2 regions of the Streptomyces sp. NBC_00370 genome follow, and region 2 is predicted to be linked to the other one. Evidence: predicted binding sites of a transcription regulator. Region 2 holds the regulator's gene; the other holds the start of a gene.
The links. The regulator HrcA, encoded in region 2, represses chaperone genes, less so after heat shock. The targets are predictions, from matches to a motif close to TTNGCACTCNGNNNNNCNGAGTGCNAA.

Region 1: a site for HrcA is predicted at 4,358-4,384, ahead of groL (chaperonin GroEL). Genes of this name have one in related genera too.

Annotation. Positions count from the first base shown of each region.
Region 1 is NZ_CP107968.1:3,797,309-3,804,277, reverse strand. It holds gene OHS57_RS16885 (alpha,alpha-trehalose-phosphate synthase (UDP-forming)) at 1-415, opposite strand, end outside; gene OHS57_RS16880 (hypothetical protein) at 463-672, opposite strand; gene OHS57_RS16875 (glucosyl-3-phosphoglycerate synthase) at 710-1,690, opposite strand; SAM riboswitch class I at 1,846-1,973, shown strand; gene thrC (threonine synthase) at 1,990-3,267, shown strand; gene OHS57_RS16865 (MoaD/ThiS family protein) at 3,303-3,581, shown strand; gene OHS57_RS16860 (cold-shock protein) at 3,960-4,163, shown strand; gene groL (chaperonin GroEL) at 4,546-6,171, shown strand; gene OHS57_RS16850 (lysylphosphatidylglycerol synthase transmembrane domain-containing protein) at 6,442-6,969, shown strand, end outside.
Region 2 is NZ_CP107968.1:2,780,213-2,787,181, reverse strand. It holds gene OHS57_RS12295 (Uma2 family endonuclease) at 1-459, shown strand, start outside; gene OHS57_RS12290 (DUF3097 domain-containing protein) at 437-1,261, opposite strand; gene OHS57_RS12285 (macrolide family glycosyltransferase) at 1,278-2,453, opposite strand; gene hrcA (heat-inducible transcriptional repressor HrcA) at 2,874-3,890, shown strand; gene dnaJ (molecular chaperone DnaJ) at 3,891-5,027, shown strand; gene OHS57_RS12270 (nitronate monooxygenase) at 5,465-6,538, shown strand; gene OHS57_RS12265 (16S rRNA (uracil(1498)-N(3))-methyltransferase) at 6,535-6,969, shown strand, end outside.

The DNA of each region.
Region 1 (6,969 bases), 1.0 Mb from region 2:
CGAAGGCGCGGTTGTACGCCTCGTACGACGCCCACTGCGCGCGGAACTCCGGGCCGAAGGCCGGTTCGAGCGGGGTCTGGTAAAGCATGTGGTGGACGAACCAGAGCGTGGAGTTCGCGACGGCGTTGTACGCGTCGGCGTACACCTCGGGCGCGATGCCGAGCATCCGTACCCGCTGGTCGCCCGTGTCGGCCTGGTCGAGCCGGCCGCCGGTGCGGCGCACCGCCTCGCGGTCGCCCTCGCCGAGCGCGGCGCAGACCCACACGGCGTCCGTGTCGGGGCCTATGGCGGACAGGCCGGAGACCAGCCCGCCCCCGCCGCGCCTGGCCTCCAGCTCCCCGTCGTCACGGAGGGTGTACGAGACGGGGCCGCGGTTGGACGCGACGAGTACCTGGGCGGCTTGCTCGGAGACCATGTGCCGAAATCTAGCCCGTCCAGGAAACGCTCAAACGTACGGGCGGGTCACTCGTCGTGCTGGCCGGGGCCGGACCCCCGGCCGGACCCGCGGCCGACCCCGCGCGCGGCGGCCAGCGCGACCACCCCCGCCGCGAGCAGCGCGAGCGCCACCCCGCCCAGCAGCCACAGCTGTTCGGCGGCGCCGCCCGCCTCGGCCATGCGCCCGCCCGACACGGCAGCGGCGTGCCGGGCGTCCAGAACGTCACTCAGACCCATGACGGTCAATCTAGGTAAAAAGAATGATTATGTGTGGTTACGCCGCGCGACGGGACGCGTACTCGACGATCTCCCGCATCGGCGGCCGCTCCTCGGTATCCACCGCGTACGTGCGCGGCACGAATCCGTCCGCGCCCCGCTCGAACTGCGTCAGCTCGGGGCGCACCAGATGCGCCCGGGACAGCCGGAGCTGCGCCGTACGGTAGATCGCCGCCGCCATCCGCCCGAGCGCCCGGTCGTCCTGGTGCCGGTGGACGCGCACCCCCACGTCGACCTGGCCCAGCGCGTCGAGCCCGACCGTGTGCAGCGCGTCCACCAGCAGCCCCAGCTCCACGCCGTACCCGACGGGGAACGCGAGCTGTTCGAGCAGCGAGCGGCGCACCGCGTACTCGCCGCCCAGCGGCTGGACGAAGCCCGCCAGCAGCGGCCAGTGCAGATTCAGCAGCGGGCGCGCCACCAGCTCCGTGACCCTGCCGCCCTGGCCGACCCTGCCGCCCTGGCCGCCGCCGCGCGGCCGCGCCGCCGCGCCGTCCAGCGGCCGGTCGTACATGGCCTTCACGAAGTGCATGTCCTGGTCGGTGAGCAGCGGGCCCACGATGCCGGAGACGAAGTCGGCGGAGAACCGCTTCAGATCGGCGTCCACGAAACACACCACGTCGCCGCTCGTCACCAGCAGCGAGCGCCACAGCACCTCGCCCTTGCCGGGCAGCGCGGGCAGCCGGGGCAGGATCTCGTCGCGGTGCACCACCCGCGCGCCGGCCTTCGCCGCCACCTCGCCCGTACGGTCCGCCGAACCGGAGTCGACCACCACCAACTCGTCGACGAGAGGCACCTTCTCCATCAGCTCGCGCCGGATCACGGACACGATCTCGCCGACCGTCTCCTCCTCGTCGAGCGCGGGGAGCACGACGCTCACCGTGGTACCCCGTGTGGCCTTTGCCACCAGCAGCTGGTCAAGACTGCGGTCCGAGGCGGACCAGGAACGCCTGGTCAGCCAGCGTTCCACCTCTTCCAGCACGATCGGCTCTCCCTGCACGTGATCCATCTCGCGACGCGGACGGCTCTCTCAACCGTCCGTTCCTTCGGTTACAGTCTTGAACAACGCAGATGTCCTTCGCATGCCGGGGTCATCACGCGGAACAAACGCACCGGACCCCGGGTCCGGCGCCATACCGCTCATCCAGAGGGGCAGAGGGAACGGCCCGTTGAAGCCCCGGCAACCCTCCCGCCGACCGCGAGGTCACGGTGGGGAAGGTGCCAATTCCGTCTTGCGGCGAAACGCGTCGCGAGGAAGATGAGGAGAAAGGGCCTCGCCTCATGGCTGTGCAGACCGTCCAGAACACTGTCGACCTCGGACCCGCCGTCGCACTCTCGTGCCGCGAATGCGGAGAGCGATTCGACCTCGGCCCGATCTTCGCCTGCGAGAGCTGTTTCGGGCCGCTCGAAGTGGCGTACGACCTGCCGAGCGGCACCCCCGAAGAGCTGAAGAAGCGCATCGCGGCCGGCCCGAACAACATCTGGCGCTACGCCCCGCTGCTGCCGGTCCCGGCCGATGTGGCCGACCACCCGAACATCAACCCCGGCTTCACGAAGCTCGTCAAGGCCGACAACCTCGCGCGTGAGCTGGGCATCACCGGCGCCCTGCACGTGAAGGACGACTCCGGCAACCCGACGCACTCCTTCAAGGACCGGGTCGTCGCCATCGCCGTCGAGGCCGCCCGTGCCTTCGGCTTCACCACCCTCTCCTGCTCCTCCACCGGCAACCTCGCGGGCGCCGTCGGCGCCGCGGCGGCGCGGGCCGGTTTCCGCTCCTGCGTCTTCATCCCGCACGACTTGGAGCAGGGCAAGGTCGTCATGGCAGCTGTGTACGGCGGCGAACTCGTCGGCATCGAGGGCAACTACGACGACGTGAACCGTTTCTGCTCCGAGCTGATCGGCGACCCGCTGGGCGAGGGCTGGGGCTTCGTCAACGTCAACCTCCGTCCTTACTACGGCGAAGGCTCCAAGACGCTCGCCTACGAGATCTGCGAGCAGCTCGGCTGGGAGCTGCCCGACCAGCTCGTCATCCCGATCGCCTCGGGCTCGCAGCTCACGAAGATCGACAAGGGGCTCAAGGAGCTGATCAAGCTCGGTCTCGTCGAGGACAAGCCGTACAAGATCTTCGGCGCCCAGGCCGAGGGCTGCTCGCCGGTCTCCGCCGCCTTCAAGGCGGGCCACGACGTCGTACGGCCGCAGAAGCCGAACACCATCGCCAAGTCGCTGGCGATCGGCAACCCGGCCGACGGTCCGTACGTCCTGGACATCGCCCGGCGCACCGGCGGCGCCGTCGAGGACGTCAACGACGAGCAGATCGTGGACGCCATCAAGCTGCTGGCGCGCACCGAGGGGATCTTCGCCGAGACCGCGGGCGGTGTGACCGTCGGCGTGACGAAGAAGCTCATCGACGCCGGCCTGCTGGACCCGACGCTCACCACCGTCGTCCTGAACACCGGCGACGGACTGAAGACCCTCGACGCGGTGGCTCCCACGACCGGGCCGACCGCGACCATCAAGCCGAGCCTCGACGCGTTCCGCAGCGCCGGCCTGGCCGGCTGAACCCGCCGCCCACTACCTAAGGAAGGCACGCCACCATGAGCGTCAAGGTCCGCATCCCCACCATCCTCCGCACGTACACCGGCGGCCAGGCCGAGGTCCCGGCGGAGGGCGCCAACCTCTCCGAGGTCATCCAGTCGCTGGAGGCGAACCACCCGGGCATCGCGGCCCGCGTCCTGGACGACGAGGGCAAGCTGCGCCGGTTCGTGAACGTGTACGTGAACGACGACGACGTGCGCTTCGAGGGCGGCCTGGAGACGGTCACCCCCGAGGGCGCCGGAATCTCCATCATCCCGGCGGTAGCGGGCGGTTGCTGACCGTCCGCCGGCTGCGCTGAGTGACCCCCGGTGCCCCCTCCGCGAGAGAAGCGGAGGGGGCACTTCCATGTGGTTGAGCGCGGTACGATTCGGGAAGCGCCGCCCTCGCCCCGTCCCCGCGCGTGCCGGGCGCATATGAGAACGCGACAACATAGCGCCAAAGTCCGGATGCCGTTTGCCACTGTTACGTGCGCTTTGCCTGGCCCGACTTGCCCTGGAACGCTGTGAATTCACCGCTTCGTGCGATCAGCCATGCCCAGAATTCTCGTCTAATTGACCTGTTGCAGAGGGCAGTTGGGCAGATACATTCAGCCGCGGTCGACGCGTTCCGGCGCGAAGTGCGGTCCCGCGCAGGGGCCAGTAATAGGGGAGTTAGGCATGGCTCAGGGCACCGTCAAGTGGTTCAACGCGGAGAAGGGGTACGGCTTCATCGCGGTCGACGGTGGTGCGGATGTATTCGTCCACTACAGCGCGATCCAGATGGACGGTTACCGCACCCTTGAAGAAGGTCAGCGAGTGGAGTTCGAGATCTCGCAGGGCCAGAAGGGTCCGCAGGCGGACATGGTCAAGCTCGCCGTCTGATCCCGGCGCGATCGGCCACCGACGCATCACCAGTACTCACGCCGAGAGGCCCGCACCCTGACACCGGGGTCCGGGCCTCTCGTGCGTCCCGGGTGTCCCCTCTCGTGCGTGTGTGCGCGGGGCGGTCCGGGCGGGGGTCGCTTGCGCCCACCCGTCGCCCGGCCGCCACCCCCCATCGATGACCCTTCGGGTCGCTTGCACTCTGGGGGGTCGAGTGCTAATCATTGGCGTTAGCACTCTGCAGGTGAGAGTGACAACTTATGGACCTCGTCAGCGAGGCCCGAGAGCCGGTGGGGCAAGGAACCGCACGGCTCTCAGGCCGTCCGTCGCGGGCGCGGACGCGGTCCGGAGAATCCACCCCAGTCCGGGAGGACCACTTCACATGGCCAAGATCATCGCGTTCGACGAGGAGGCACGGCGCGGTCTCGAGCGCGGGATGAACCAGCTCGCCGACGCCGTCAAGGTCACCCTTGGCCCCAAGGGCCGAAACGTCGTCCTCGAGAAGAAGTGGGGCGCCCCCACGATCACCAACGATGGTGTTTCCATCGCCAAGGAGATCGAGCTCGAGGACCCGTACGAGAAGATCGGCGCAGAGCTGGTCAAGGAAGTCGCCAAGAAGACGGACGACGTCGCCGGTGACGGTACGACCACGGCGACCGTGCTCGCCCAGGCGCTCGTCCGCGAGGGCCTGCGCAACGTGGCGGCCGGCGCCAACCCGATGGCTCTCAAGCGCGGCATCGAGAAGGCCGTCGAGGCCGTCTCCGGCGCCCTGCTGGAGCAGGCCAAGGACGTGGAGACCAAGGAGCAGATCGCTTCGACGGCCTCCATCTCCGCCGCCGACACCCAGATCGGCGCGCTCATCGCCGAGGCGATGGACAAGGTCGGCAAGGAAGGCGTCATCACCGTCGAGGAGTCGCAGACCTTCGGTCTTGAGCTTGAGCTCACCGAGGGCATGCGCTTCGACAAGGGCTACATCTCGGCGTACTTCGCCACGGACATGGAGCGCATGGAGTCGTCCCTCGACGACCCGTACCTCCTGATCGTCAACTCCAAGATCGGCAACGTGAAGGACCTCCTTCCGCTGCTGGAGAAGGTCATGCAGTCGGGCAAGCCCCTGCTGATCATCGCGGAGGACGTCGAGGGCGAGGCGCTGTCGACCCTGGTCGTCAACAAGATCCGTGGCACCTTCAAGTCCGTCGCCGTCAAGGCCCCGGGCTTCGGTGACCGCCGCAAGGCCATGCTCAACGACATCGCCATCCTCACCGGCGGCACGGTCATCTCCGAGGAGGTCGGTCTCAAGCTTGAGAACGCCGGCCTGGACCTGCTGGGCCGTGCCCGCAAGGTCGTCATCACCAAGGACGAGACCACGATCGTCGACGGTGCGGGCGAGAGCGACCAGGTCGCCGGGCGCGTCAACCAGATCCGTGCCGAGATCGAGAACAGCGACTCGGACTACGACCGCGAGAAGCTCCAGGAGCGCCTCGCGAAGCTGGCCGGCGGCGTGGCCGTCATCAAGGCCGGCGCCGCGACCGAGGTCGAGCTCAAGGAGCGCAAGCACCGCATCGAGGACGCGGTGCGCAACGCCAAGGCCGCCGTCGAGGAGGGCATCGTCGCCGGTGGTGGCGTGGCTCTGCTCCAGGCTTCCTCGGTCTTCGAGAAGCTCGAGCTGGACGGCGACGAGGCCACGGGCGCGAACATCGTCAAGCTCGCGCTGGAGGCCCCGCTCAAGCAGATCGCCGTCAACGGTGGTCTTGAGGGCGGCGTCATCGTCGAGAAGGTCCGCAACCTGCCGATCGGTCACGGCCTCAACGCCGCGAGCGGCGAGTACGTGGACATGATCGCCGAGGGCATCATCGACCCCGCGAAGGTCACGCGTTCCGCGCTGCAGAACGCCGCCTCCATCGCGGCGCTGTTCCTCACCACCGAGGCTGTTATCGCCGACAAGCCGGAGAAGGCCGGCGCGGCCCCGGCCGGCGGCGGTATGCCGGGCGGTGACATGGACTTCTGATCCACCACGGCTCCGGCCGCCGGTCGATCGGCTGTTCTTACCGAGGGCGGCACCCCTTCTCCCAGGGGGTGCCGCCCTCGGGCGTTTCCGCGTCCGGGTGCTCGCGTCCTGTGCCGTTCGCCCAACCGTTCCCCAACTGTCGGCCGCAGGAGGGTGGAAGGAGGCGTACGCCGGGGCAAACTGACGGCGAGAGCTCCCCCTCCCCCCCCCGGAACGTGTGTACGCGCACGACGTGCGTACGCGCACGACGAGCAGGGACGACCGAGAACGATGGACAGAGTCCTGCGGCGGGTTCCGCTGCGTCAGATCCGGCAGATCGCCTGCGTCATCCCGATCCTCGTGATCGGTCTCTTCGTCTTCCAGCACTGGCCGGTCATCGCCGACGGCGGACACCAGCTCCTCGGGGCGAACCCGTACTGGCTGCTGGTGGCCGTCACGGTCACCGGTCTCGGCTGGGTCGCCGTGTCGTTCACCCGGCAGGGCACGGTCCTGGAGCCGCTGCCTGCGGGGCGGCTGCTCGCCACCCAGTTCGCCGCGGGCGCCGCCAACCATCTGCTGCCGTCCGGGCTCGGCGCGGGCGCCGTCAATCTGCGCTTCCTCAAACGCTGCGGGGTGCCGCTGGGCCGCTCGTCCGCCGCGCTCGCGCTGTATCTGCTCGCCGAGTCCGTCGGACGGATCTTCCTGCTGGCCGTCCTGCTGCTGGCGTTCCCCGACGCGCTGCGGCTGGACGGTCTCATACCCGCCGGGGCCGTCCTGCCGCTGGCGGTGACCGCCGGGGTGGTGGCGTGCGCCGCCGTG
Region 2 (6,969 bases):
CACAACCGAATTGTGCTGTCCGTTCTCAAGCAGATTCTGCCCAAGGACTTCGACTGTCTCCAGACCCAGGACATCGCGATCCCCGGTGAGCAGAGCGAGCCCCAGCCCGACCTCGTCGTACTCGAACGCGGCGGCGGTCCCGAGTCCGGGCGGCTGTTGCCCTCCGACGTGCTCACCCTGGTCGTCGAAGTAGTCTCCAAGACCAGCGTCGACCGGGACTATGGCGAGAAGCGGTCCATCTACGCGGCGGGCAAGGTCCCCGCCTACCTCGTCATCGACCCCATGGCAGCCCACTGCGTGCTGCTCACGGAGCCGACAGGTGACGGCGAGGCGGCCGACTACCAGGTCGAGAACACCGTCAAGTTCGGCCTGTCCGTCCCGTTGGACCTGCTGGACGTCACGCTTGACACCTCTGAGTTCCAGACCCTGCCCCCGGTCAAACGGCACCGCCGACCGTGACGAAGTCGATCAGCTCCTCCACCCGTCCCAGCAGCGCCGGTTCCAGGTCCCGGTACGACCTGACGTGCGACAGGATCTCCTGCCACGCCGCGCCCGTGTTCTCCGGCCAGCCCAGCGCCCGGCACACGCCCGTCTTCCAGTCCTGACCGCGCGGGACCTTCGGCCAGGCCGGGATGCCCACCGAGGACGGCTTCACCGCCTCCCAGACGTCGATGTACGGGTGGCCGACGATCAGTACGTCGGCGCCCGTCACCTCCGCCGCGATCTTCGACTCCTTCGAGCCCGGCACCAAGTGGTCGACCAGGACGCCCAGCCGCGCGTCCTCCGCCGGGCCGAACTCGGCGACGATCGACGGGAGGTCGTCGATGCCGCCGAGGTACTCGACCACCACGCCCTCGATGCGCAGGTCGTCGCCCCACACCTTCTCGACCAGCTCGGCGTCGTGCCGGCCCTCCACGTAGATGCGGCCCGCCCTGGCCACCCGCGCCCGCGCGCCCGGCACCGCGACCGACCCGGAGGCGGTGCGGGCCGGGCGGTGCGGGGCCGCCGCCGACGGGCGGACCAGCGTCACCACCCGGCCCTCCAGCAGGAAGCCGCGCGGTACCAGCGGGAAGACCCGGTGCTTGCCGAAGCGGTCCTCCAGGGTCACCGTCGGCCCCTCGGCCGTCTTCTCGCAGCGGATCACCGCGCCGCAGAAGCCCGTCGACACCTCCTCGACCACCAGATCCGGTTCGGCGGGGACCTCCGGCGCGGGCGTGGGCTTCTTCCACGGCGGCGTCAGATCGGGACTGTAGCTGCGCATCCGCCGACGATAGCGGTCAGTCGAGCAACTTCTCGATGAGGTCCGCCGCTCGCGTCGTACCGCCCTCCGCCCGCGCCCAGGACCGCAGCTCGGCCGCGCGCCCGAGAGTCGCGGGCGCCGAGGCGAACCCGGTCAGGGCGGCGCGCAGCCGCTCAGGCGTCGCGTCCGCCGTGTCGATCCGCACCGCGACCCCCAGCTCCACCAGCCGGTCCGCGTTGGTGAACTGGTCGACCGCCTGCGGTACGGCGATCATCGGCGTCCCCGTGAACAGCCCCTCGCTGCTGCCGCCCATCCCCGCGTGCGTCACGAACGCGTCGGCCTGCTCCAGGATCGCCAGCTGCGGCACCCACGGACGCACCTCGACATTGCCCGGGACCGGACCCAGCGCACCGGGATCGGTCCGCCGGCCGATCTGGAGCACCACGTGCCAGCCCGGCAGATCCCCGTACGCGGCCAGGCACGCGCGGTAGAAGTCCGGCCGGCCCGTGTACGCCGACCCCAGCGAGATCAGCAGCACCTTCTCGGCGCCTGCGGGCCGCACCCACTCCTCCTGCCCGGCGCGCGGCCCGAAGCAGGACCCGACGAACGTCACCGTCTCCTCGTCGACGTCGTCGGCGAACGGCTGCATGGCCCGGGGGATCAGCGCCAGCGTGTTCGGCGGCCGGCCGCCGAACACATCGGGGTCGGTGGTCGTCGCCCCCGACTCCGCCAGCCACGTACCGAACTTCGCCCGGTACGCGTCGGCGCCCGGCAGCTGCCACAGCTGCGTCGCCACGTCACGCTCGTAGCCCCGCCAGGCCACGTACGTCGGCGAGAGCTGCATGAACGGCCGGCCCTGCGTCTCGGCGATGACCCGCGCGGGATACCCGCCGATGTCGTACAGGTACAGGTCGGCGGGGTCGCTGTCGTACGCGGCGCGCAGCGCGGACAGCGCCTGGATGCCGTTGTCCAGGAAGATCGTCATCGCCGCGATCGGATCGTCCGGCCACTTGTTGTCGGCCGGCAAAAGCGAGTCGTACGGGACGAGTTCCGCGCCCACGCCGGTGACCAGCTCCTCGGCCGACGGGTCGTTGGCGTACGACACCCGGTGGCCGCGGGCCACCAGCTCCCGGAAGATCTCCAGGCTGGGCAGGATGTGGCTGACGGCGGGGACGCCGATCATCGCGACATGGCGACGGGGCACGCGTGACATGGCAGATCACTCATTTCAGGTCTACGGGCCGCGGCAGAACCGCGGAAGGAGAACACGACGGAGACCGGGCCGGCGAAGAGACGCCACACCCGCATACGGGACCGGGCGCGCGGGGAGGCTTGTCCCCGGGCGGCGGGTTCTTCGGACGTCTGTCGTGTCAGCCGTAGAGCTGCTTGTGCATCATGCCGACGACCTTAATGCCGGTCCCGGCGCTGAAGAAACCCCGCCCGGGACATATCGCGGGGCATAACCGGGGCAAGATCCGGGACAGAACGGGCGGCACGGGCGGCGTGTGCGGCTGCCTTGCTACGGCCGTACCGAACGGCCGTACACTGGCTCGGGGAATGTTGGCACTCCCCTGCAACGAGTGCCAAGCGAGGACCGACGGGGTACGACGGACGAGAGCTGGAGGTGTGCGCGATGCTCAGTGAACGCAGACTTGAGGTGCTGCGCGCCATCGTCCAGGACTATGTGGGCACGGAGGAGCCGGTCGGCTCCAAGGCCCTCACCGAGCGGCATCAGCTCGGGGTCTCGCCGGCCACGGTCCGCAACGACATGGCGGTGCTGGAGGACGAGGGCTTCATCGCCCAGCCGCACACCAGCGCCGGCCGGATCCCCACGGACAAGGGCTACCGGCTCTTCGTGGACAAGCTGGCGGGCGTCAAACCCCTGTCGGCGCCGGAGCGCCGCGCCATTCAGAACTTCCTGGACAGCGCCGTCGACCTCGACGACGTGGTGGGCCGTACGGTCCGGCTGCTCGCGCAGCTGACCCGGCAGGTCGCCGTCGTCCAGTACCCCTCGCTGACCCGCTCGACGGTGCGTCACGTGGAGCTGCTGTCGCTCGCCGCGGCCCGGCTGATGCTCGTGCTGATCACGGACACCGGACGGGTCGAGCAGCGCATGATCGACTGCCCGGCGCCGTTCGGCGAGACCTCGCTGGCCGATCTGCGGGCCCGGCTCAACAGCCGGATCGTGGGGCGCAGGTTCGCCGACGTGCCGCAGCTCGTGCAGGACATGCCGGACTCCTTCGAGCTGGAGGACCGCGGGACCGTCTCCACGGTGCTCGCGACCCTCCTCGAAACCCTGGTCGAGGAGACCGAGGAGCGGCTGATGATCGGCGGCACCGCCAATCTCACCCGCTTCGGACACGATTTTCCGCTGACCATCCGGCCGGTGCTGGAGGCGCTCGAAGAGCAGGTGGTGCTCCTCAAGCTGCTGGGTGAGGCGGAACATCCGGGCATGACCGTACGGATCGGGCACGAGAACGCCCATGAGGGCCTCAGCTCCACGTCCGTCGTCGCGGTCGGCTACGGTTCGGGCGACGAGGCAGTCGCCAAACTCGGCGTGGTCGGACCGACCCGCATGGACTACCCCGGAACGATGGGAGCGGTACGCGCAGTGGCACGTTACGTCGGACAGATCCTGGCGGAGTCGTAAGTGGCCACGGACTATTACGCCGTTCTCGGCGTGCGCCGCGACGCATCGCAGGACGAGATCAAGAAGGCATTCCGGCGGCTCGCACGCGAGCTGCATCCGGATGTGAATCCCGATCCCAAGACGCAAGAGCGCTTCAAGGAGATCAACGCCGCGTACGAGGTGTTGTCGGACCCGCAGAAGAAGCAGGTCTACGACCTCGGCGGCGACCCGCTGTCGGCGGGTGGCGGCGGTGGCGCCGGCGGCTTCGGCGCGGGCGGCTTCGGCAACTTCTCCGACATCATGGACGCGTTCTTCGGTACGGCGTCGCAGCGCGGCCCCCGGTCGCGTACGCGCCGTGGCCAGGACGCGATGATCCGGCTGGAGATCGACCTCAACGAGTCGGCCTTCGGCACGACGAAGGACATCCAGGTCGACACGGCCGTCGTCTGCACCACGTGCAACGGCGAGGGCGCAGCGCCCGGCACCTCGGCGCAGACCTGCGACATGTGCCGCGGCCGCGGCGAGGTCTCGCAGGTCACCCGGTCCTTCCTGGGCCAGGTCATGACGTCGCGGCCGTGCCCGCAGTGCCAGGGCTTCGGCACGGTCGTACCGACCCCGTGCCCCGAGTGCGCGGGCGACGGGCGCATCCGCTCCCGCCGTACGCTCACGGTCAAGATCCCGGCCGGCGTCGACAACGGCACCCGTATCCAGCTCGCCGGTGAGGGCGAGGTCGGCCCCGGCGGCGGCCCCGCAGGCGATCTGTACGTGGAGATCCACGAGCTGCCGCACGCGGTGTTCCAGCGGCGCGGCGACGATCTGCACTGCACGGTCACCATCCCGATGACAGCGGCTTCCCTGGGCACGAAGTGCCCGCTGGAGACGCTGGACGGGGTCGAGGAGATCGACGTACGCCCGGGCACCCAGTCGGGCCAGTCGATCCCGCTGCACGGCAGGGGCATCACGCACCTGCGCGGCGGCGGCCGTGGCGACCTGATCGTCCACGTCGAGGTCATGACCCCGTCGAAACTGGACCCCGAGCAGGAGAGGCTGCTCAGGGAGCTCGCGGTTCTCCGGGGTGAGGAGCGGCCGACAGGCCAGTTTCAACCGGGGCAACAGGGGCTTTTCTCGCGGCTGAAGGACGCGTTTAACGGCCGGTAGGCCGCGGGTCGCCGTCCGGCGGGGGTTGCGGTTCTTGGCTGGGCCGCGTTCGTCTGGTGCCGGGTTCCGGGTCCTGCGGAGGGGGGTGTCCGGACTGCTTGTCGCATGAGCTCCTTCGCTTTACGTCCGGACACCCCCCTCCTCCGGCCCCGGCCCCCTCCCGCCGGTGGTCGGGCACGCCCGTGTGCCGGCGGCTGGGGTGAAGGGGGTCGTGCAGGGGTGGTGTCCGGAGCGTAGAGCGTGATTTGTGGCGCATCTCGGCGGTGGCTCCGCGTCAGGCGAGTACGCGCCGTAAATCATGCAGCGCAGGACACGACCCCGGAACGGCCCCCGGCGGCGACCGAAACCAAGACCGCCAACCGAACCGCGCCGGACGGCGAACCCGCAACCAACCGACCCGCAACGCCGCCCAAAGGGCGGCATGGCACCATGCCTCCATGTCCTCCGCGCTGACCGATCTCTGCCGGTATCCGATCGTGCAGGCCCCCATGGCGGGCGGTGCGTCGTGCCCGCAGTTGGCTGCGGCCGTTTCCGACGCCGGGGGCCTCGGATTCCTCGCCGCCGGGTACAAGACCGCGGACGGCATGTACGAAGAGATCAAGCAGCTGCGCGGGCTGACCGGCCGGCCCTTCGGCGTCAATCTGTTCATGCCGCAGCCGCACCACGAGGACGGCGCCGCCGTGGAGGTCTACCGCAACCAGCTCGCCGGTGAGGCCGCCTGGTACGAGACCCCGCTGGGCGACCCCGAGTCCGGCAGGGACGACGGCTACGAGGCCAAACTGGCGATACTGCTCGACGACCCGGTGCCGGCCGTCTCGTTCACCTTCGGCTGCCCCACCCGCGCCGCGCTCGCCGCGCTCGGCCGCGCCGGGGTGTTCACCGTCGTCACCGTCACCACCCCCGACGAGGCGCGGGCCGCGCAGTGGGCGGGTGCCGACGCCGTCTGTGTGCAGGGCATCGAGGCCGGCGGACACCAGGGCACGCATCGCGACGACCCCGCGACCGACGGCGCCGGCATCGGGCTGCTCTCGCTGGTCGCCCAGGTCAGGGAGACCGTACAGCTGCCGATCATCGCGACCGGCGGCCTGATGCGCGGCGGCCAGATCGCCGCCGTGCTCGCCGCGGGCGCCGACGCGGGACAGCTCGGCACCGCGTTCCTGGTCTGCCCGGAATCCGGTGCGAACCTGCTGCACAAACAGGCCATGACCAACCCCGTCTTCGCCAGGACCGAGCTGACCCGTGCCTTCTCCGGGCGGCCGGCGCGCGGCCTGGTCAACCGCTTCATGCGGGAACACGGCCCGTACGCGCCACCCGCGTATCCCGCCGTCCACCATCTGACCGCAGGGCTGCGCAAGGCCGCGGCCAAGGCGGGTGACGCGCAGGGCATGGCGCTCTTCGCCGGACAGGGCCACCGGATGGCCCGCGAGCTGCCCGCCGGGCAGCTCGTCGAGGTACTGGCCGCCGAACTCGACGCGACCCGCGCCGCGTTGTCCCTGGGGAGTGCGTCATGACCGCGCCCGTCTTCCTCGTCCCCGCCGGTGCGCTGCACACCGGGACCGTCACCCTCGACGGGCCGGAGGGGCGGCACGCCGTCTCCGTACGCAGGCTCCGCGTCGGCGAGCAGATCGTCCTCACGGACGGCGTCGGCAACGGCGGGTTCGGGACGGTCGCGGCCGTCGAGGGCAAGGACCGGCTCGACGTCGCCGTCACCGACGTACGCACCGAGGGCGTGCCCGCGCCGCTGATCACCGTCGTCCAGGCGCTGCCCAAGGGGGACAGGGGCGAGCTGGCCGTCGAGACGATGACCGAGACAGGCATGGACGCCGTCGTGCCGTGGTCCGCCGCGCGCTGCGTCACGCAGTGGCGGGGCGAGCGCGGCGCCAAGGCGCTCGCCAAGTGGCGGGCGACGGCCAGGGAGGCGGGCAAGCAGTCGCGGCGGCTG